Azotobacter salinestris: one gene and its partner. The protein of the gene in region 1 interacts with the protein of each later gene in a pairwise test. Links are inferred from orthologs where the notes say so. Each region holds a gene or a part of one and is shown on either strand. Other genes may lie near its edges. The genes, in order: leuS and ligA.

What was found.
Region 2: the proteins of leuS (region 1) and ligA interact in binary tests that used the Escherichia coli proteins (3 or more experiments, as listed by UniProt). The link is inferred for Azotobacter salinestris from one-to-one orthologs.

What each region holds. Positions count from the first base shown.
Region 1 is NZ_CP045302.1:3,660,180-3,671,641, forward strand. What follows is about bases 6,943-10,153. They hold leuS (leucine--tRNA ligase), read right to left. Parts: upstream 9,756-10,153; coding sequence 7,143-9,755; downstream 6,943-7,142. Other genes in these bases: GCU53_RS17170 (LPS-assembly lipoprotein LptE), read right to left, coding at 6,943-7,090; GCU53_RS17180 (hypothetical protein), read left to right, coding at 9,952-10,153. In the rest of the region: GCU53_RS17130 (2-hydroxymuconic semialdehyde dehydrogenase), read left to right, coding at 1-1,140; dmpG (4-hydroxy-2-oxovalerate aldolase), read left to right, coding at 1,196-2,245; GCU53_RS17140 (GlcG/HbpS family heme-binding protein), read left to right, coding at 2,343-2,792; GCU53_RS17150 (thermonuclease family protein), read left to right, coding at 3,396-4,022; alternative ribosome rescue factor ArfA, read right to left, coding at 4,215-4,376; GCU53_RS17160 (YfbU family protein), read left to right, coding at 4,669-5,256; holA (DNA polymerase III subunit delta), read right to left, coding at 5,386-6,426; more of GCU53_RS17170, read right to left, coding at 6,464-6,942; more of GCU53_RS17180, read left to right, coding at 10,154-10,383; GCU53_RS17185 (YdcF family protein), read left to right, coding at 10,410-11,171; lnt (apolipoprotein N-acyltransferase), read right to left, coding at 11,162-11,462.
Region 2 is NZ_CP045302.1:714,573-725,840, forward strand. The notes cover bases 8,132-11,148. They hold ligA (NAD-dependent DNA ligase LigA), read right to left. Parts: upstream 10,809-11,148; coding sequence 8,454-10,808; downstream 8,132-8,453. Other genes in these bases: rapA (RNA polymerase-associated protein RapA), read left to right, coding at 8,132-8,329; zipA (cell division protein ZipA), read right to left, coding at 10,939-11,148. Outside these bases: GCU53_RS03265 (tripartite tricarboxylate transporter TctB family protein), read left to right, coding at 1-346; GCU53_RS26465 (tripartite tricarboxylate transporter permease), read left to right, coding at 1,153-1,950; GCU53_RS03275 (type 2 periplasmic-binding domain-containing protein), read left to right, coding at 1,980-2,336; GCU53_RS03280 (IS4 family transposase), read left to right, coding at 2,393-3,811; GCU53_RS03285 (tripartite tricarboxylate transporter substrate-binding protein), read left to right, coding at 3,812-4,507; GCU53_RS25395 (hypothetical protein), read right to left, coding at 4,581-4,748; GCU53_RS03290 (alpha-ketoglutarate-dependent dioxygenase AlkB family protein), read right to left, coding at 4,745-5,341; more of rapA, read left to right, coding at 5,480-8,131; more of zipA, read right to left, coding at 11,149-11,268. UniProt on the Escherichia coli protein: DNA ligase that catalyzes the formation of phosphodiester linkages between 5'-phosphoryl and 3'-hydroxyl groups in double-stranded DNA using NAD as a coenzyme and as the energy source for the reaction.

The DNA of each region.
Region 1 (11,462 bases):
GCAGCCAACTTCAAGGTGTTCGCCGACCTGGTGAAGAACGTGCCCAACGAGGCCTTCGAGATGGCCACCCCGGACGGCAGCGGCGCGCTCAACTACGGCGTGCGCCGGCCCAAGGGCGTGATCGGCGTGATCAGCCCGTGGAACCTGCCGCTGCTCTTGATGACCTGGAAGGTCGGCCCGGCGCTGGCCTGCGGCAACACCGTGGTGGTCAAGCCGTCCGAGGAAACCCCGAGCACCACCGCGCTGCTCGGCGAGGTGATGAACGCCGCGGGCGTGCCGGCCGGCGTATACAACGTGGTGCACGGCTTCGGCGGCGACTCGGCCGGCGCCTTCCTCACCGCCCACCCGGACGTCGACGCCTTCACCTTCACCGGCGAGACCGGCACCGGCGAGATCATCATGCGCGCCGCGGCCAAGGGCGTACGCCAGGTATCCCTGGAGCTGGGCGGCAAGAACGCCGGCATCGTCTTCGCCGATGCCGATCTGGACAAGGCCATCGAGGGCACCCTGCGCTCGGCCTTCGCCAACTGTGGCCAGGTCTGCCTGGGCACCGAGCGCGTCTACGTGCAGCGGCCGATCTTCGACGCGTTCGTCGCCCGCCTGAAGGCCGGCGCCGAGGCGCTGGTGATCGGCGAGCCGAACGATCCGAAGGCCAACTTCGGTCCGCTGGTCAGCCACAAGCACCGCGAGAAGGTCCTCAGCTACTACCAGAAGGCTGCCGACGAGGGCGCCACCATCGTCACCGGCGGCGGCGTGCCGGACATGCCTCAGCATCTGGCCGGCGGCGCCTGGGTGCAGCCGACCATCTGGACCGGCCTGTCGGACGATTCGTCGGTGGTCACCGAGGAAATCTTCGGGCCCTGCTGCCACATCCGCCCGTTCGACACCGAGGAGGAGGCCATCGAGCTGGCCAACAGCCTGCCCTACGGCCTGGCCTCGGCGATCTGGACCGAGAACGCCTCGCGCGCCCACCGCGTCGCCGGGCAGATCGAAGCCGGCATCGTCTGGGTCAACAGCTGGTTCCTGCGCGACCTGCGCACCGCCTTCGGCGGCGCCAAGCAGTCGGGCATCGGCCGCGAGGGCGGGGTGCACTCGCTGGAGTTCTACACCGAGCTGAAGAACGTCTGCGTGAAGCTGTGAGACAGACACCCGTCAAGGAAAGCGGCGCGAATAGCGCCGCCCGAGGAGAGCCAAGATGACTTTCGATCCGAACAAGAAGCTGTACATCTCCGACGTGACCCTGCGCGACGGCAGCCACGCCGTGCGCCACCAGTACTCGATCAAGAACGTGCAGGACATCGCCCGCGCGCTGGACAAGGCCAGGGTCGACTCCATCGAGGTGGCCCACGGCGACGGCCTGCAGGGTTCGAGCTTCAACTACGGCTTCGGCGCCCACAGTGATATCGAGTGGATCGAGGCGGTCTCCGCGGTGGTGAGCCACGCGAAGATCGCCACCCTGCTGCTGCCCGGCATCGGCACGGTGCACCATCTCAAGGAGGCCTACGAGGCTGGCGCCCGGGTGGTGCGCGTAGCCACCCACTGCACCGAGGCCGACGTGTCGAAGCAGCACATCGCCTATGCGCGCGAGCTGGGCATGGACACCGTGGGCTTCCTGATGATGAGCCACATGACCACGCCGCAGAACCTGGCGGTCGAGGCGAAGAAGATGGAAAGCTACGGCGCCACCTGCATCTACGTGGTCGACTCCGGCGGGGCGCTGAGCATGCAGGACGTGCGCGACCGTTTCCGCGCGGTCAAGGACCTGCTCGACCCGGCCACCCAGACCGGCATCCATGCCCACCACAACCTGTCGCTCGGCGTGGCCAACTCCATCGTCGCGGTGGAGGAGGGTTGCGATCGCATCGACGCCAGCCTGGCCGGCATGGGCGCCGGCGCCGGCAATGCGCCCCTGGAGGTGTTCATCGCCGCGGCCGAGCGCCTGGGCTGGAACCACGGCACCGACCTCTACACCCTGATGGACGCCGCCGACGAGATCGTCCGCCCGCTGCAGGATCGCCCGGTGCGGGTCGACCGCGAGACCCTGGCCCTGGGCTATGCCGGGGTCTATTCGAGCTTCCTGCGCCACGCCGAGGTGGCGGCGAGCAAATACGGCCTGAGCACCGTGGACATCCTGGTCGAGCTGGGCAAGCGGCGGATGGTCGGTGGCCAGGAGGACATGATCGTCGACGTGGCGCTGGATCTGCTGCGTCAGCGAGGAGGCGCTGCCCGCCAGGCTTCCGCATAAGAAGCCAACCGGTCCGCCCGGCTCGGCCGTGGCGGTTTTCGAGCCCGGGAGCGGTTCCGCTTCCGGGTCTTTTTTGCCAAGACAGGAAGCGAATGCGATGAAACCTTCTCTGCGCCGGGCCGACAGCATCAACCTGGCCCTGGCCATGCACGCCCTGCGGGCGGCGCTCGATCAGGCCGCGGCGCTGTCGGTGCGGGTCAGCATCGCCGTGGTCGACGCGGCCGGCCAGCCGATCCACACCGCGCACATGGACGGCGCGCCGCTGCACTGCCGGGACATCGCCCTGAACAAGGCGCTGACCGCCGTCGGCTTCGGGGTGTCGACGCGGGTCTGGGAAGAGCGTCTGGCCGGGATGTCCGACGCCGTCCGCCAGGGGCTGCCGCTGCAGCCACGCATGGCGCTGTTCGGCGGCGGCGAGCCTTTCCTGTTCGAGGGCAGGCCGGTAGGTGCCATCGGCATCTCGGGCGCTTCCGAACAGCAGGACGAACAATGCGCCCAGGCGGCGGTGCGTGCCGTGCTGGCCCTGCTGGATGCGCCTTCGGCATAGCACGCCACTTCGCTTTTCTTCGGTTGCTTCCGGCGGCAGCGGAACAGCGGTTGGGCGACCAGGGATCTGGCCTTGTTCGGCCGGGAACGGGATTTCTTGCCCAGCGGATTGCCTCCTGTGAGGCCTGCCTCGTGCAGGCGCGTGAAGCATGCTCGGTGGGGGGGGGCGAGGGCGTGCGGCCTCCAGTCCGGTGTTCCGTGGGCCGGAAGTCCGTATGCCTCGGTCGCGGCGGCGTTTTGAAACGCAGCAGGGGCGGGCGGCTGCTTTTTTCCTGCGCACGCAAAAACGGCGAGGGGGTTGGCCTCGCCGTTCCTGCTTCCTTACGTCCCTGTGCTCGTCGTCCTGACGAAGTAGCCGCATCCTGCGACTGTCCCTCTGGCCGCCATCCGTGGTCGGCCTGCGTCGATCCTTCGACGTCTTGGTGGGATTCAATCTACGCCTGTGGCCGTTCCGAACCAATGGGGAGAGTGCCCGATCTGCTGTAGGCAATGGCTTACGGCGTGGAAGTCCCCTGTCATACTGCGCGGCCTTTTTCATCGCCAGTAGGGGGCCATGAGCTGCGGAGGGCCCCGGATATGGTTTCAGCGTGAGTGGTGTTCATTGATGGTAGGCAGGAAGAAACTGCTGGAAGCAAAGGTGGTGCATGTTCCCGACGGGGATACCTTGAGGGCGAACTGTGGCGACGGCCTGACCGTGGTGGTGCGACTGTGCAGCATCGATACCCCGGAGCAGGCTCAGCCCTATGGTGCGGAGGCGAGAGCGGCGCTGGCGGCGATGGTGCTCAACAAGAGCGTCAGGATCGAGCAGACGGCCCGGGATCGCTATGGCCGCATTGTCGGCAGGGTCTTTCGCGGGCGTACGTTCGTCAATGAGGAGATGGTCAGGCATGGCCATGCCTGGGTTTACCATGACTATTCCAGGGAGCCGGAGTTTGCCCGGCTGGAAGAGCGGGCACGCAAGGCCAGGCAGGGGCTGTGGGCCTTGCCGAAGGCGAAGCGGGTGCCACCGTGGGAATGGCGCAAGCTCGGGAAAGGGAAGGCTCGGCCAGTTGAAAAGGGCTGGAAGATATGGCCATGGCTGCTGGCGACGCTGGTGGCGGGTGCGCTGGCAGGTGGCGCTTACCTGTGGATGACGGGGCGTCTGGATATTTCCCGGTGGGTCCCGGATGCCATCTTTCAGTTCTTGAGTGCCGGACAGGCCCATCTCCCGGCAGCGCTGTCACTTTGTTGACGTACGGCCGACCGAAAGCACGGCACGCGGGGACGCTGAACGCTCACGGCGAGACGCCTGGGCATCGAGGCGCACGGCGGGAAGAGCTGCAAAACGTACGGCTCGCGGCGCGTACCTGCGGCGGGTGCCGGAGAGATTTCCGCCGTGGCGGCGAACGAGAGGGAAACGGGGAGGAGAGGGGACGCGGGCCTTTCAGGCGGCCAGAAAGACAAAAGCCTCCCGGTCGTCGGACCGGAAGGCTTCGCGGCGGTAGCTGCCCTTGCCTTTCTTCGGCTGTTCCTGGCGGCAGCGGAACAAGGGCTGTGCGACCAGGGATTTGGCCTTGTTCGGCCGGGAAGGGGATTTCTTGGCCATGAGCGTCCTCCTGTAGGCCTGCCCCGTGCAGGCGCGCGCATCATGCGTGGCTGGTCAAAAGATGTCCAGGGGGTGCGGTTGCGAGGTCGGAACATCGACCAGGCACTTGGACAGTCCCGCAAGCCGCTCTGCAGGGGCGTTCATGCGTCCCCCGGCCCAAGGCGCAAGGCTCTCCAGACTTCGGAGGCCAGCCAGGCCATTGCCTGCCGCTGGGCAGCATGACTGGAATTTGCCGGATGGACGAGCTATATGCTGATATCCCCGCCAAAACAAAAACAAGGATGAAGTAGAAATGGAATTTTCCAACCAACAAAAGCTGATCATCACCCTGCTCACCGACATCCACGCTCATCTCGGGATCGACGACAGCGTCGATCCGGTCTTCGTGCAGCGGATGGTCCAGGGTGGTCACGGCTGGGCGCTTGGCTGGGCCTACCCCGGTTTGTTCGAAGACGGCATCGAGCCCCCGGAGACCGTCACCTTCGTCGCCGAGGTGCTGACCATGTGGGAGGCCATCGAGGAGGCCTATGCCGGGTTCGATCAGGCCCGGAAGGACCGGCTGGCCGAGCTGGCCCCGGCTTTCGGGCGTGACCCCCGGTTTCTCGGGTTCGATGGCAGCCATGAGGCCGATCTGCGGGAGATTGTCCATATCCTCGTGGACGACCTGAACCGCTGGCCGATCTTCAAGGGACGCAACACCGACTCGCACAGGATCCTGGCCGACGGCTATCGGCGGATGCTGGCGGTGTACGAGCGCATCTCGAACAACACCAGCCACGCGTCCAGGCTGTCGGTAGAGGCGTTGGCGAAAATATTGAACGCCAGAATCATCCCGAAGAGCAGCATGGAGCTGGACGCCAATGTGCTGCGTTGGGCCTGACCCTTCGGCCATGTGATACGGCTCTCGGACAAGGCCCCGATATCTCGGGGCCTTGTCGCTTTCGGCTCCTCCATTCCTCGGCTTCCGGCGTACTCGGGAAAGCCCCCGGCCTGTGGGCTGTCACGCGACTCAGAGTTCCGGCGGCAGCTGCAGGCGCTGGCCGGCGATGGCCAGGGTCAGCCGGCCGAGGCCATTCCACGGCTCGCCCTCGGCCTGGCCCTTGATCTGCGCGTCGATCAGCTGGGCGTCGAGCAGCAGCTGGTTCCAGCGTGCTGCCGGGTGGCGCTGCAGGGCCTTGGTCAGCAGCGGGCGGCGTTTTTCCCAGACCGGCGGGCGCATTTGCGCGAAGGCCTTCTCCAGCGGCACGCCTTGGGCATACTGCTGGGCGAGGTTGGCCAGCAGGCGCAATTCGCGGGCCAGCGCCCAGAGGATCACCGGCGTCTCCACGCCTTCGCCGCGCAGCCCCTCGAGCATGCGCAGGGCGTGGGCGGCCTGGCCGGCGAGGGTGGCGTCGAGCAGGCCGAAGACGTCGAAGCGGGCGCTGTCGGCCACCGCCGCCTGCACGGTGTCGGCGGTGACCTGGTTGTCCTCGGCGAGCAGCTTGAGTTTCTCGATCTCCTGGGCGGCGGCCAGCAGGTTGCCTTCCACGCGGGCGGCGATCAGCTCCACAGCCTCCTGGCTGGCGGCCAGCCCGGCCTGGGCCAGACGCTGGCGGATCCACTGCGGCAGTTGTTGGGCATCGACCGGCCAGACCTGTACGAACTGCACCTGCGGGCTGTCGAGCAGCGCCTTGGCCCACTTGCTCTTCTGGGTGGCGGCGTCGAGCCTGGGCAGGTCGATCAGCAGCAGGTTGTCCTCGGCGGGACGGGCCAGGTATTCGAGGATCGCCGCGGCGCCCTTGTCGCCGGGCTTGCCGTTGGCGATGCGCAGCTCCAGCAGGCGTTTCTCGGCGAACAGCGACAGGCTGGCGCCGGCCTCGTAGAGCTGACTCCAGTCGAAGTTGGCATCGGCATTGAACACCTGGCGCTCGCTGAAGCCCTGGGCGCGGGCAGCGCCGCGGATGGCGTCGCAGGCCTCCTGGCAGAGCAGCGGCTCGTCGCCGCTGACCACGTAGATCGGCGCCAGGGTGTCCTTGAGCTGCCTGGGCAGTTGTGCGGAAGGAAGCTTCATGGCGGAAGGGGCGGGGCCGGGGCCCCGCCCGGCGGCCTCAGGGCATGAGGGAGGGCGGCAGTTCGAGCGGCGACTGCTGCGGCGCCTCCTGCTGCTGCTCCTGGGCGCGGCGCTCCGCCTCCGCGGCCTGGGCCTCGGCGCGGGCGCGCTCCTTGGCGGCTTCCTCCATCTGGGAGATGCGCTCCGGGGTGAGCTGCTGCAGGCGCAGCATCAGCTGCTGGACCATCTCGCGGCGCATTTCCTCGCGCAGCTGCTGGGCTTCCTGGGTCGAGGCGGTGATGTTGTTCTGGTCGTGGACGTAGACCTTCTGCACCTCCAGCTCGTTGCTGCCGAGCAGCTGCTTGCGGGCGTCGAGCAGTTCGTATTCGAGGGTGCTGGTCAGCTCGTATTCGACGCTGCGCGCCGAGCTGGTGTAGCTGGCGGTGCGGCGCTCCTCTTTCTCGCGGGCCAGCACCAGCTCGTAGGGTGCGCCGGCATACACCTTGACGCCGCTGGCTTCGAGCTGGCGGCGCAGCATCCGCTGGGTTTCGCCGTAGGCGTTGCGGGCGCTCACGTTGAGCTCGCTGATGGCGAGGCGTCCGGTCTCGCCGGTGCCGCGCAACTGGAAGCCGCAGGCGCCGAGCAGGCTGGTCAGGGCGATGAGCGCGAGGCTACGTTTGATCATCTGGTTTCCCCTTGCAATGACCCCGGCGGCATCTTGCCGCCGGGACGGCGCATCAATTGGCGACGATATTGACCAGCTTGCCCGGCACCACGATGACCTTGCGGATGGTCAGGCCCTCGGTGAAGCGCAGCACGTTCTCGTTGGCGCGGGCGGCGGCCTCGATCTCCTCGCGGGAGGCGCCGGCCGGCACCTGGATTTCCCCGCGCAGCTTGCCGTTGACCTGCACCACCAGGGTCAGGGTGTCCTGCACCAGGGCCGATTCGTCCACCACCGGCCAGGCGGCGTCGATGATCAGGCCGTCCTTGCCGAGGGCCTCCCAGAGCGCATGGCAGATATGCGGGGTGATCGGCGCCAGCAGCAGGGCCACGGTTTCCAGGCCTTCCTGGAGCAGGGCGCGGTCCTGTTCGCTTTCGGCCTTCGCCTTCTCCAGCACGTTCATCAGGGTCATCACCTGGGCGATGGCGGTGTTGAACTTGTGGTGCTGGCCGATATCGGTGCTGGCCTGCTTGATCGCCGCGTGGATGGCGCGACGGATGTCCTTCTGCGCGTCGGAGAGCTGGGCCTTGTCCAGCACGCCCGGCAGGCCGGCGGCGGCATGGGACTGAGCCAGACGCCAGACGCGGCGCAGGAAGCGGCTGGCGCCCTCGACGCCGGCGTCGGACCACTCCAGGGATAGCTCCGGCGGGGCGGCGAACATCATGAACAGGCGGCAGGTGTCGGCGCCGTAGGCGTCGATCATCGCCTGCGGGTCGACGCCGTTGTTCTTCGACTTGGACATCTTCTCGGTACCGCCGATTTCCACCGGCAGGCCGTCGGACTTGAGCTTGGCGCCGATCACCTTGGCCCTGGCGTCGCGCTCGACCTCCACGTCGGCCGGATTGAACCAGTCCTTGCCGCCGTTCTCCAGGGTGCGGTAGTAGGTCTCGGCGACCACCATGCCCTGGGTCAGGAGGTTCCTGAACGGCTCGTTGGAGGACACCAGGCCCTCGTCGCGCATCAGCTTGTGGAAGAAGCGCGCGTAGAGCAGGTGCAGGATGGCGTGCTCGATGCCGCCGATGTACTGGTCCACCGGCAGCCAGTGGTTGGCCGCCTGCGGGTCGACCATGCCCTGGTCATAGGTGGGCGAGGCGTAGCGGGCGTAGTACCAGGACGACTCGACGAAGGTGTCCATGGTGTCGGTTTCGCGCTTGGCAGGCGCACCGCATTTCGGACAGCTGCATTCGTAGAATTCCGGCATCCTGGCCAGCGGGCTGCCGGTGCCGTCCGGCACCACGTCCTCGGGCAGCACCACCGGCAACTGGTCTTCCGGCACCGGCACGTCGCCGCAGCTGTCGCAGTGGATGATCGGGATCGGGCAGCCCCAGTAGCGCTGGCGGCTGATGCCCCAGTCGCGCAGGCGGAACTGGGTCTTGCGCGCGCCGTGGGCGGCGCTTTCCAGGTCGGCGACGATGGCGTCGAAGGCCTCGGTGAAGCTCTTGCCGTCGTACTTGCCGCTATTGACGGTGGTCAGGCCTTCCTTGTCGGCATACCAGGCCTGCCATTCGGCGGTGCTGAAATCCTTGCCTTCGGCAGCGTAGGCCTGCCTGATCGGCAGGCCGTACTTGTTGGCGAATTCGAAGTCGCGCTCGTCGTGTGCCGGCACGGCCATCACCGCGCCCTCGCCGTAGCCCCACAGCACGTAGTTGGCGACGAACACCGGCAGTTTGTCGCCGGTCAGCGGGTGGACGACGAACTGGCCGGTGGCCAGGCCCTTCTTCTCCATGGTGGCCATGTCGGCCTCGGCCACCGAGCCGGCCTTGCACTCGGCGATGAAGGCCGCAAGCGCAGGGCTGTTCTCGGCGGCGCGCTGGGCCAGCGGGTGCTCGGCGGCGACAGCGACGTAGGTGGCGCCCATCAGGGTGTCCGGGCGGGTCGAGTAGACCTTGAGCTGGCCGGCTTCGCCGATGCTGGCGACGTCATAGTCGAAGACGATGTCGGCACCGAAGCTCTTGCCGATCCAGTTGCGCTGCATGGTCTTGACCTGCTCGGGCCAGCCGGTCAGCTCGTCGAGGCTTTGCAGCAGCTCTTCCGCATAGGCGGTGATGCGGAAGTAGTACATGGGGATCTCGCGCTTCTCGACCAGCGCGCCGGAGCGCCAGCCGCGGCCGTCGATGACCTGCTCGTTGGCCAGCACGGTCTGGTCCACCGGGTCCCAGTTGACGGTGCCGTTCTTGCGGTAGATGACGCCCTTCTCGAACAGCCTGGTGAACAGCCACTGCTCCCAGCGGTAGTAGTCCGGCTTGCAGGTGGTGACTTCCCGCGACCAGTCGATGCCCAGGCCCAGGCTTTTCAGCTGGGACTTCATGTAGGCGATGTTCTCGTAGGTCCACCTGGCCGGCGCCACCTGGTTCTTCATGGCGGCGTTCTCCGCCGGCATGCCGAAGGCGTCCCAGCCCATCGGCTGCAGCACGTTCCGGCCCTGCATGCGCTGGTAGCGGGCGATCACGTCGCCGATGGTGTAGTTGCGCACGTGCCCCATATGCAGCTTGCCGCTGGGGTAGGGGAACATCGACAGGCAGTAGAAGGTGTCCTTGCCGGGCTGCTCGCGCACTTCAAAGGACTTCTGGGCGTCCCAGATGGACTGCGCGGCGGCTTCGATCTCGCGGGGCTGATACTGTTCGTGCATGGTCTGCTGGCGCTGGAAAAGAGGGCGTGGAAAACCCCGTAGCATACATGAGCGGGCTTGGCCATGGGAAACGCCTGCCCGGTGCGTCACGGCCGCCGCTGGCCCTCTGCCGCCGTTTGTCGCGGCGGCAAACCGCGGCGGAGGCGGGCGCTAAGCTCAGGGGAGGATGCCGTTTCTCCCGAGGTCGAGGTGTGGGATGGACGAAGTGGGCGCGCGTGGCGGACTGTACCGGCGACTGATCGAGCGGATCGCCTGCGCCCTTGCCGGAGCCGAGGCCGCCCGCTGGCGCGGCGGGGCCGAGCCGGCCGTGCTGGAGCTGCACGATCTGTCGCCCGCCGAGCGGGCGCTGATCCGCGCCTGGTTGCGCCAGGACGTGCAGTGGCTGCGCGGCTGGCAGGCGGCGGCCGAGGAGCTGGCGCTGATCGAGCGCCAGGAGCACGCCGCTCGCAGCCTTCTGGCGAAGGGGCGTCCTGCCGCCCCGCCGCGGCTTCGCCCGCTGCGCCATGCCCATCTGCTCTGCGCCCTGTGCGGCCGGGCCGTGCGCTGGCGCCGCGCCGGCCCCGTCGCGGCCTGTCCGGTCTGCGCCTCGCGGCTGTTCAGGCTCGCTCGGCAGCGCCGCTCGGGCTAGGCTTTGCGCCTCGCCCGGAGGTGCCGATGCCGTTCCGCTATCTGCTCAAACAACTCCTGCTGCCGCCGTCCGGCCTGCTGCTCCTGCTGGGACTCGGCTGGTGGCTGCGCCGCTGTGCGCCACGGACTGCCAGCCTGTGCTTCGTGCTCGGCGCAGGCGGGCTTTGGCTGCTCAGCCTGCCGGTGACGGTGGAGTGGGCGGCGCGGGCCATCGAGCGCGAGCCAGCGCTGGACGCGGCGCAGTGGCCGCAACTGGCGCAGCGGGCCGAGGCCATCGTGGTCCTCGGCGGTGGCCGCGAGCGCGGCGATCCGGCCTGGGGCGGCGACCAGCCGAGTCCGCTGGCGCTCGAGCGGCTGCGCTACGCCGCCCGGCTGGCGCGGGCCTCGGGCCTGCCGCTGCTGGCCAGCGGCGGCCTGCATTTCGGCGCGCCGCCCAGCGAGGCGGCGCTGCTCGGCGAGGCGCTGGAGAAGGATCATGGCCTGCGGCTGCGCTGGCGCGAGGAGCGCAGCCGCACCACCTGGGAGAACGCCCGCTACAGCGCCGAGCTGTTGCAGGCGGAAGGCATCCGCCGGGTGGTGCTGGTGACCCAGGCCTGGCACATGCCGCGGGCGCGCTGGTGCTTCGAGCGGGCCGGCTTCAGCGTGCTGCCGGCCCCGGCGGGCTTTCTCGGCGTGCCCAACGGACGCCCGCTGGGCGGCTGGCTGCCGGAGGGGCGGGCGCTTTGGCAGAGCGGCCTGCTGCTCAACGAGGCGCTGGGACAGCTGGCCTATCCGCTGCTCTACCGCTGAACCTCGACGGCCGTGCCGGCTGTCGCGGCCCGTTCGGCGCGCCGGCGCAGCAGTGTCCAGCCGAGCAGCAGGGCAGCGAGGACCGCCAGCGGCCAGGCACGCCATTGCAGGTAGGGGGTTAGGCCCTGCATCGGCGTCACCTCGCCATAGAGCACGGCGCGCTGGAACTGCGGCAGGCGCTCGGTGATCCGTCCGAAGGGGTCGATCAGCGCGGTGACGCCGTTGTTGGTGGTGCGGATCATCCAGCGGCCGGCTTCCAGGGCGCGCATCTGCGCCATCTGCAGGTGTTGC
Region 2 (11,268 bases), 2.9 Mb from region 1 along the record:
GGCCTTTCCCCTCGGCATCAGCGCGATCCTGCTGCTGTCGGCCGGCTGCATCCTCGCCCATGCCCTGCGCAAGCAGCCGTCCGGCGCCGACGGCTGGCTCGCCGCCGCACGGCAGTTCTGCCGGCAGCATTTTCCCCGGCGCATCCTGGTCTTCACCGCGCTGGCGGTGGCCTATCTGGCCAGCATCCAGTGGGCCAGCTTCTACGTCAGCACCTGCGCCTTCCTGCTGCTGTCGGTCCTCTACCTGCAGGGCGGCCGGCCGCTGGTCGCACTGCTCACCAGCGCCCTGGCGGTGGGTCTGATCTACCTGCTGTTCAGCCTCGCCTTCAGCGTCTACCTGCCCTGAGGAGATCCCCATGAGCGAAACTCTCTCCTACCTGCTGATGGCCTGGACCGATCCCAACCTGCTGCTGCTGACCGCGCTGGGCACCTTCGCCGGCATCTATATCGGCGCCATCCCCGGCCTGTCGGTGACCATGGCGGTGTCGATCCTGGTTTCCTTCACCTTCTCCTGGGAGGTCAACAGTGCCCTGGCGCTGATCGTCGGCATCTTCATCGGCGGGGTGTACGGCGGCTCGCGCAGCGCCATCCTGCTGAACATCCCCGGCGCGCCCTCCTCGGTGGCCACCGCCTTCGACGGCTACCCGCTGGCCAAGGTCGGCGAGGCCGGCCGCGCCATCGGCCTGAGCACGGTGATGTCGGTGATCGGCGGCCTGGCCGGGACCCTGGTGCTGGCCTGCGCCGCACCGGTGATCGGCGAGCTGGCGCTGCAGTTCGCGCCGCGCGACTACTTCCTGATCGCCGCCCTCGGCCTGCTGCTGGTCGGCAGCCTGGCCGAAGGCTCGCTGGCCAAGGGCGTGTTCGCCGCCGCGCTGGGCACGGTGATCGGCCTGGTCGGCATGGACCCGGTAACCGCCCAGGGCCGCTTCACCCTCGGCCAGCTCGAGCTGATGGGCGGCATCCACTACGTGGTGGTGATGATCGGCCTGTTCGGCGTCGCCGAAGCCTTCTACCAGCTGCACAGCCTGGACGTGGCGCCGGTGCGCCAGCAGGTCAGCAGGTCAGCAGGTCAGCAGGTCAGCAGGTCAGCAGGTCAGCAGGTCAGCAGGTCAGCAGGTCAGCAGGTCAGCAGGTCAGCAGGTCAGCAAGATAGTGCCGTCGCTGGCCATGGTGCTGAAGTGCCTGCCGCTGTCGCTGCGCACCGCGGTGATTGGCGTGCTGGTCGGCGCCCTTCCCGGCGTCGGCGGCGACATCGCCGCGCTGATGGCCTACGACCACGCCAAGCGTACGGTGAAGAACCCCAGCCGGCCGTTCGGCCAGGGCGCCTACGAAGGCCTGGTGGCGCCGGAAACCGCCAACAGCGCGGCGGTCGGCGGCGCCTACGTGCCGATGCTGACCCTTGGCATCCCGGGCGATGCGGTGATCGCGGTGATCATTGGCGCGCTGGTGATCCATGGCCTCAACCCCGGCCCGATGCTGATGGTGGAAAGCCCGCACATCTTCTGGTTCACCGTGGGCAACCTGGCGCTGGCCAACCTCTTCCTGCTGGTGTTCGGCCTGATGGGCATCAGGCTGTTCGCCAAGCTGGTCGAGCTGCCCAAGGCCATCCTGATCCCGCTGATCCTGGTGCTCTGCGTGGTCGGCACCTACTCGATCAACAGCAGCATGACCGAGGTGTACTGGATGCTCGGCTTCGGCCTGCTCGGCTACTTCCTCAAGGCCTTCGGCTTCCAGATGGGCCCGGTGATCCTCGGCGTGATCCTCGGCCCGATGATGGACAACGCCTGGCGCCAGGCCATGGCCTCGGTCGGCAACAGCCTGGTCGAGCTGCTCGGCGAGCTCGTCACCAACCCGGTGTCGCTGATCCTGACCCTGGGCATCGCCCTGGTCCTGCTCGGCAAGAGCCCCGCCCGGGGTTGGCTGAAAAGACGTCCCCCCCTGACCCACTGATGCAAGAACAACAACAAGCGGAGTACATCATGCTCAAGAAACTGCTCGTCGGACTGACCTTCGCCGCCGGCACCGCCGGCTTCGCGCTGGCCGCCCATGCCGCCGGCTATCCCGAGCGCCCCATCCAGGCGGTGATCCCCTGGGGCGCCGGCGGCGCCACCGACAACGTGATGCGCAGCCTGTCGCCCTACGCGGAGAAGGAGCTGGGCGGCAAGCTGATCCTCAGCAACCGCCCGGGCGGCACCGCGGTGATCGGCACCACCTATGTCCTCGGCCAGCAGCCCAACGGCTACACCCTGCTGCTCGGCGCGGAGAACCCGCAGCTGTATCCGGTACTCGGCCCTTTCAATTACCCATATCTGCGAGCGGTCCATATGAGCTTGTGACAAGAGGTCGCCCCATGATTCATTGGAGGCACCGAAACGCATAGCCGAGGTGTCCCATGGACCGCTCTGTTTTGGCTGACGCCTCCTGGGTTGAACAGGAACTCGCCGGCTCGACGTTCCGGGACGAACGCCTTGGCCGGCGGCTGCGCAAGCTGCTGCTGCAAATGGCGAATGCCGTGGGAGAACCCATCCCGCTGGCCTGCCAGGACTGGGCGAATACCAAGGCGGCCTACCGCTTCCTTTCCAACACGGCGGTAGACGAGGCGCGGATTCTGGCCGGGCACTTCCAGTCGACGCGTATTCGCGCTGCTGCCGTCGACGGTCCCCTGCTGGTCCTTCAGGATACGACCGAGTTTTCGTACAAGCGGGCGCACCCCGAGCAGATCGGCACGCTTACCACCATCCCCGGCCGGAAAACCGATGGCCGCAGGCCCATGCATACGCTCTGTGGCCTGCTGATGCATTCCAGCCTGGTCGTCACGCCGGAGGGGCTCCCCCTGGGACTGGCCGCAATCCGCTTCTGGACACGCTCGAAGTTCAGGGGAGTGACGGCTCTCAAGCGCCGGATCAATCCGACCCGCGTGCCGATCGAGCACAAGGAGAGCGTCCGCTGGCTGGAAAACCTGCGCGATGCCACCGCGCTGCTCGGCGATCCGGCACGGCTGGTCCATGTCGGGGACCGGGAAAACGATATCTATGAGTTCTTCTGTGCGGCACGCTCTGCCGGTACCCATTTCCTTGTCAGGACCTGTGTCGACCGCCTGGCCGGCAGCGGCAAACAGACGATTGCCGACCAGATGAGCGAGGTTGCCGTCCAGGGACTTCATGACGTCCTGGTCGAAGAGGGCAGGAAAACCACCCGAGCCATCGTCGAGCTGCGTTATCGTCGTATCCACGTGCTACCGCCGATCGGCAAGCAGAAACGTTATTCGGCCATCGACCTGACCGTGATCCAGGCGCGGGAGCGTGGGGAGCCGAGCGGCAGGCCGGCCATCGATTGGCAGCTCATCACCGACTTGCCGGTCACCTCGCCGCAGGAGGCGATCGAGAAGCTTGACTGGTATGCCCTGCGTTGGAAGATCGAGTCGTTCCACAAGATCCTGAAATCCGGCTGCCGTGCGGAGGAAGCCAGGCTCAGGACGGCCGAGCGTCTGGTCAATCTCATAGCCTTGTTCTGCATCATTGCCTGGCGTCTGTTCTGGATGGCCATGCTCAACCGCACCGAGCCTGAGGCCTCTCCCCGCATTGCCTTGACCCGGGACGAAATTGGCCTGCTTGACCGGATGATCGACGCCACCGGCCAGCCTCCTCCATCGAGGACACTTTCCGACTACTTGATTCACATTGCGAGGCTTGGCGGCTATCTCGCCCGTGCCTCGGATCCGCCACCCGGCAATGTCGTTCTCTGGCGAGGCTGGTGCCGTCTCATGGACATCAAGCTGGGAGCACTACTCGTCGCTTCCCGCTATGGGTAATTGAAAGTACTCGGCCTGGCCCAGTACGACTACGGCGCCCTCTACCCGATCAACCTGATCGGCCAGAACGTGGCGGTCATCGCCACCCATGCCGACAGCATGGCCGACCTGCTGGCCGCGGCCAAGGCCGCCCCCGGCACCCTGCGCATGGGCGGCGCCGGTGCCGGCGCCCTGCCGAGCACGGTGCACGCGATGATCAAGGCGGTCGGCGAACTCGACGTGCGCGAGGTGACCTTCGGTGGCGACGGTCCCGGCATCACCGCGCTGATGGGCAAGCACATCGACTTCATGCCGCTCAGCCTGGCTGCCGCCAAGGAGCTGATCCGCACCGGCAAGCTCAAGGCCCTGGCGGTGGTGAACGCCGAGGAAGTGCCGGAGCTGCCGGGCGTCGAGCCGATCAGCAAGGCGCTGCCGGCAATCGCCGAGTACCTGCCGTGGGGACCGTTCTGGGGTGTCTGGGTGCACAAGGATACGCCCGAGGACATCAAGCAGAAGCTGACCGCGGCCTATGCCAAGGCAGTGGCCACGCCCGAGTTCCAGGCCTTCCTCAAGAACTACGGCGCCAAGTCGCTGAATCTCTCCGGCGACGAGGCCACCCGGTATCTGCAGCGCTGGCAGTCGGTCACCGCCTGGTCGATGTACAAGGCCAAGGCGGTGGCGACCTCGCCGGACACGCTGGGCATCGCCAGACCGTAATCCCCTTCGGGCCCGGCACTTCGCCGGGCCTCTCGCCCGGGACTGAGGGCCCTGCTCGGCCCCCGGCCAAGGCTCAGCGCTTCTTCTTCGGCTTACCGGCGGGCTTCTTCTTTTTGCCCTGGGGCAGCGGCAGGGCCTGGGCGAAGGCCTGGCGCACGTTGTTCAGGCGTTTCTCGTGCAGGTCGTGGATGCGCTTGCTGCGCTCGCTGCTGAAGTCGATCAGGTTGTCGTCGGGACTCATGGCTGCGGATGCACCTGGCGGAAGGTCAGATTCAGGCGTGGCGCGCAGGGTTTGCGCGTCTTCGCCACCTGATGCTGCCAATGATGCTGCGTCGCGCCGGCCATGACCAGCACGGAACCGTGTTCGAGCAGCAGCGAATGCTCGATGCGCGTCTGTCCGATCCGGCGCAGGTCGAAGCGCCGGGCTCCGCCCAGGCTGAGCGAGACGATCAGCGGATTGCGCCCCAGCTCGGCCTCGTCGTCGCTGTGCCAGCCCATGGAGTCCCGGCCGTCGCGGTAATGGTTGAGCAGCACGCCGTTCAGCGGCTGGCCGGCGAGTTCCTCCAGGGCGACACGGATCTCCGCCAGAAGCGCTGTCCAGGGCAGCGGCGGGTGGGTCAGCCCGGAGTAGCGATAGGCGGCATCGCCATACCAGGCGACCTGGCGCGGTACCGGATACAGGCGTCCGTAGAGCCGCACCTGCGGCTGCTCCCAGGGGGTTTCCGCGAGCAGGGCGGCCAGCCAGCGGTCGGCGGTGGCACCGTCCACCCAGCCGGGCAGGTAGCGCAGTTCGGCATCGGGCAGGTCCGCGACTGAGGCTTCGAATAGCGGCATGGCGAGAGCGACGGATTGCAGGGCATTCATCCTACACCGGCGAGGACTACGCTTTCCCATAAATGCGCCGGCAGTCGACGTCGATCTACCCAGGGCATTCCGTTACCATAGCCGGCCTTTTTTACAGCGGAGACAGGCATGGTGCAGCAATATCAACCGGGGCAGCGCTGGATCAGCGACAGCGAGGCGGAACTCGGGCTCGGAACCATTCTCACCGCGGATGGCCGACTGCTCACCGTGCTCTATCCGGCCACCGGCGAAACCCGCCAGTACGCCCAGCGCAATGCGCCCCTGACCCGCGTGCGCTTCGCCCCGGGCGACGAGATCACCCACTTCGACGGCTGGAAGATGACCGTCCGCGAGGTCGAGGATCACGACGGCCTGCTCGTCTATCACGGTCTCGACGGGCAGAACCAGGGCTGCAGCCTGCCGGAAACCCAGCTGTCCAACTTCATCCAGTTCCGCCTGGCCAGCGACCGCCTGTTCGCCGGGCAGATCGACCCGCTGTCCTGGTTCGGCCTGCGCTACCACACCCTGGAGCACCGCAGCCGCCTGCTGCAGTCCTCGCTCTGGGGCCTGGCCGGCGCCCGCGCCCAGCCGATCGCCCATCAGTTGCATATCGCCCGCGAAGTCGCCGACCGCATCGCCCCGCGCGTGCTGTTGGCCGACGAGGTGGGCCTGGGCAAGACCATCGAGGCCGGCCTTGTCATCCATCGCCAGCTGCTCTCCGGCCGCGCCGGGCGGGTGCTGATCCTGGTTCCGGAGAACCTCCAGCACCAGTGGCTGGTGGAGATGCGCCGGCGTTTCAACCTGGACGTGGCGCTGTACGACGCCGAACGCTTCGCCGAGAGCGATGCCAGCAATCCCTTCGAGGACACCCAGCTGGCGCTGGTCTCCCTGGAGTGGCTGACCGCCGCCGAGCACGCCCAGGACGCCGCCTTCGCCGCCGGCTGGGATCTGCTGGTGGTGGACGAGGCCCACCACCTGGTCTGGCACCCCGAGCAGCCGAGCGCCGAATACGCGCTGGTCGAGCAGCTCGCCCAGGTCATCCCCGGCGTGCTGCTGCTCACCGCCACCCCCGAGCAGCTCGGCCAGGAGAGCCACTTCGCCCGCCTGCGCCTGCTCGACCCCGACCGCTTCCACGACCTCGAGGCCTTCCGCGCCGAGAGCGCCAACTACCGCCCGGTCGCCGAGGCGGTGCAGGAGCTGCTCGACGAAGGCCGTCTCTCCGAGCGGGCCCACGAGGTCATCCATGGCTTCCTCGGCGCCGAGGGCGAGGCGCTGCTCGCCGCGGTCAGCGACGGTGACATCCAGGCCAGCGCACGCCTGACCCGCGAGCTGCTCGACCGCCACGGCACCGGCCGGGTGCTGTTCCGCAACACCCGCGCCGCGGTGCAGGGCTTTCCCGAGCGCCAGTTGCACCCCTACCCGCTGCCGAGCCCGGCCGAGTACCTGGAGCTGCCGGTCGGCGAACACGCCGATCTGTATCCGGAGGTGAGCTACCAGGCCCAGCAGGAAGACGGCGTCGACGAGAACCGCTGGTGGCGCCTCGACCCGCGCGTCGAATGGCTGATCGACACCCTGAAGATGCTGAAGAAGGTCAAGGTGCTGGTGATCTGCGCCCACGCCGAGACCGCCCTCGACCTGGAGGACGCCCTGCGGGTGCGCTCCGGCATCCCGGCCACGGTGTTCCACGAGGGCATGAGCATCCTCGAGCGCGACCGCGCGGCAGCCTACTTCGCCGACGAGGAGTTCGGCGCCCAGGTGCTGATCTGCTCGGAAATCGGCAGCGAGGGCCGCAACTTCCAGTTCGCCCACCATCTGGTGATGTTCGACCTGCCGGCCCACCCGGACCTGCTCGAGCAGCGCATCGGCCGCCTTGATCGCATCGGCCAGAAGCACAGCATCCAGCTGCACGTGCCCTACCTGGAGAACAGCGCCCAGGAGCGGCTGTTCCAGTGGTACCACCAGGCGCTGAACGCCTTCCTCGCCACCTGCCCCACCGGCAACGCCCTGCACCACCAGTTCGGCCCGTGCCTGCTGCCGCTACTGGAGGACGGCGAAGACGATGCGTGGCAGGACCTGCTGGATGCGGCTTGCGCCGAACGCGAACGTCTGGAAAGCGAGCTGCATGCCGGCCGCGACCGCCTGCTGGAACTCAACTCCCGCGGCGGCGGCGAGGGCGATGCACTGGTCGAGGCCATCGAGGAACAGGACGACCAGTACGCCCTGCCGATCTACATGGAAGAGCTGTTCAACGCCTTCGGCATCGACAGCGAGGACCATTCGGAGAACGCGCTGATCCTGCGCCCCAGCGAGAAGATGCTCGACGCCAGCTTCCCGCTGGGCAGCGACGAGGCGGTGACCGTCAGCTACGACCGCAACCAGGCGCTGGCCCGCGAGGACATGCAGTTCCTCACCTGGGAACACCCCATGGTGCAAGGCGGCATGGACCTGGTGCTGTCCGGCTCGATGGGCAACACCGCGGTGGCGCTGATCAAGAACAAGGCGCTCAAGCCTGGCACCGTGCTGCTCGAACTGCTCTACGTCAGCGAGGTGGTGGCGCCGCGCGCCCTGCAGCTCGGCCGCTTCCTGCCGCCGCTGGCACTGCGCTGCCTGCTCGATCCCAACGGCAACGACCTGGCGCCGAAGGTCGCCTTCGATACCCTCAACGACCAGCTGGAAAGCGTGCCGCGCGGCAGCGCCAACAAGTTCGTGCAGGCCCAGCGCGACGTGCTGGCCAGGCAGATCAACGCCGCCGAGTCCAAGGTCGCGCCGCGCCATGCCGAGCGCGTCGCCGAGGCGCGGCAGCGGCTCACGGCCAGCCTCGACGAGGAGCTGGCGCGTCTGACCGCGCTCCGGGCGGTCAACCCGAGCGTGCGCGACAGCGAACTGGAAGCCCTGCGCCGGCAGCGCGAGGAGGGTCTGGCCATGCTCGACAAGGCGGCCCTGCGCCTGGAGGCGATCCGCGTGATGGTGGCCGGCTGAGGCCGTGCCCACCACCTGCATGGTCATGCTGGATGGCCACCCCGTGGAGAGCGCTGTGCGGTTTTCCACCCATTCAGCTTGCGTAGGGCGGTGAAACCCGCCCTACGTCTTCACGAGAAAGCGCTCATCCCTCCAGTTGCCGCAACAGGACGAGGAAAGCCTCCTCGTCGAGCACCTTGACCCCCAGCTCGCCGGCCTTGGCCAGTTTCGAGCCGGCGCCGGGACCGGCGACCACACAGGTGGTCTTCGCCGAAACCGAGCCGGCCACCTTGGCGCCGAGACTTTCCAGCCTCGCCTTGCCCTGCTCGCGGCTCATGGACTCCAGGGTGCCGGTCAGCACCCAGGTCTGTCCGGCCAGGGGCAGGCCCTCGCCGCAGCGGCGCTCGCTCTCCCAGTGCATGCCGAATTCGCGCAGCTGCGCCTCGATGGCGCGGGCGCGCTCGACGTTGGCGGGGACGGCGAAGAACTCGCGCAGCGCCTGCCGGGCCCTCTCCGTCACCCCCCTGGTCGTGCTCAGGGTCAGCCAGTCCTGACTGAGGGCGATCACCGCCTCCAGGCTGCCCGCCGCCTCGGCGAGTTTCTTCGCGCCGGTGGCGGCGATTCCCGCAATGCCCAGCTTGTCGAGCAGTTCGCCCAGGCTGGCGCAGGCGGCGAACTCCGCATGCAACTCACCCTCCTCCTGCAGCTCGATGCCACGCGCCAGCAGTTGCTCGATCACCGTGCGGTTGTGCTCGTCCTCGAAGAAGCTGTGGATCTCGTGGGCGACCTCCAGGCCGACGTCCGGCAGCCAGGTGAGCACCTCGGGCAGGGCCTTTTCGATGCGCGAAAGCGATCCGAGGGTGCGGGCCAGCAGCTTGGCGGTCTCCTCGCCGACGTCGGGAATACCCAGCGCATAGATGAAGCGCGCCAGGCTCGGTCTGCGGCTGGCGGCGATGGCCTCCAGCAGGTTGTTGCTGGAAACCTCGGCGAAGCCGTCCAGCACCACCAGTTGCTCGAAGGTCAGGGTGTAGAGATCGGCCGGCGACTTCACCAACCCGGTGTCCACCAGTTGCTCGGCGATCCGCTCGCCGAGACCGTCGATGTCCATGGCACGTCGCGAGACGAAGTGGACGATCGCCTGCTTGAGCTGGGCCTGGCAGGCCAGGCGGCCGACGCAGCGGTAGATCGCCCCCTCGCAGAGCGAGGCCTTGCCCTTGCCGCGCCGCACCAGTTGGGTGCGCTCCACCGCCGAGCCGCACACCGGGCAGTGCTGCGGCACCTCGACCGGGCGGGCATCGGCCGGGCGGCGCTCGCTCACCACCTGCATGATCTGCGGAATCACGTCGCCGGCACGGCGGACGATCACCGTATCGCCGATCATCACGCCGAGACGCGCCACCTCGTCCATGTTGTGCAGGGTGGCGTTGGACACCGTGACGCCGGCCACCTGCACCGGCCTCAGACGCGCCACCGGGGTGATGGCGCCGGTACGGCCGACCTGGAACTCGACGCCAAGCAGTTCGGTGAGTTCTTCCTGGGCCGGGAACTTGTAGGCGATGGCCCAATGCGGGGTACGAGCCCGGAAGCCCAGCTCGCGCTGCCAGTCCAGGCGATTGACCTTGAACACCACGCCGTCGATGTCGTAGGCCAGGCTCTGGCGGCGCTCGCCGATGGCGCGGTAGTAGTCCAGGCAACCCTGCACGCTTTCCGCCGGCATCAGCTCGCGACTGACCGGCAGGCCCCATCTCCTCAGGGTTTCGAGGACCGCGACATGGGTTTCCGGCAGGCCGGCCCCCTCGAAGCGGCCGATCCCGTAGCTGCAGAACTCCAGCGGCCGGCTGGCGGTGATCTTCGGGTCGAGCTGGCGCAAGCTGCCGGCGGCGGCGTTGCGCGGGTTGGCGAAGGTCTTGCCGCCGGTCTCGATGGCGCGGGCGTTGAGCGCCTCGAAGCCGGCGCGCGGCATGTAGATCTCGCCGCGCACCTCCAGCACGGCCGGCCAGCCCTGGCCGTGCAGCCTGAGCGGAATGTTGCGCACGGTGCGCACGTTGGCGGTGATGTCCTCGCCGGTGCTGCCGTCGCCGCGGGTGGCACCGCGCACCAGCTGACCGTTCTCGTAGAGCAGGCTCACGGCCAGGCCGTCCAGCTTGGGTTCGCAGCTGTACTCCACCACCTCGATGCCGCGGTCCAGGCCCTTGCGCACGCTGCGGTCGAAGTCGAGCAGATCCGCGTCGGCGAAGGCGTTGCCCAGGCTGAGCATGGGCAGCTCATGGCGCACCTGGCCGAAGGCCGCCAGCGCTTCGCCACCAACGCGCTGGGTCGGCGACTCCGGCGTGACCAGTTCGGGATGCTCCGCCTCGAGGGCCCTGAGCTCGTTGAACAGGCGGTCGTACTCGGCATCCGGCACGCTCGGCGCATCGAGCACGTAATAGCGGTAGTTGTGTTCGTCGATCTCGCTGCGCAGCCGGGCGATGCGTTCGGCGGCGGTCTGGGCGTCGGTCATGGCGATGGTTTCCGGAAAACGAAAAGAGCAGCCGTAGCTGCTCGAAGGGGTGCGCCGAGGCGTCGCCGAGGGCGGCCGGGGACCTTCACCGCCAGGGCGGAAGGTCCCCGGAATCGGCGAACGTCAGGAATCAGCGCTTGTGGGTCAGCTGGCGGCGCTCGAAATCGACGATCCGCTGGCGATAGTGCTCGATGGTCTGGGCGGTCATCACGCTGCGCTGGTCGTCCTTCAGCTCGCCGTTCAACTCCTGGGCCAGCTTGCGGGCGGCGGCCACCATGAGCTCGAAGGCCTGCTTCGGATGGCGCGGACCGGGCAGGACCAGGAAGAAGCTGACCGCCCGGGTGGAGAAGTGGTCGATGTCGTCCAGGTCGAAGGTGCCGGGCTTGAGCGCGTTGGCCATGGAGAACAACACTTCGCCGTTGCCGGCCAGGCTCTCGTGGCGATGGAAGATGTCCTTGTC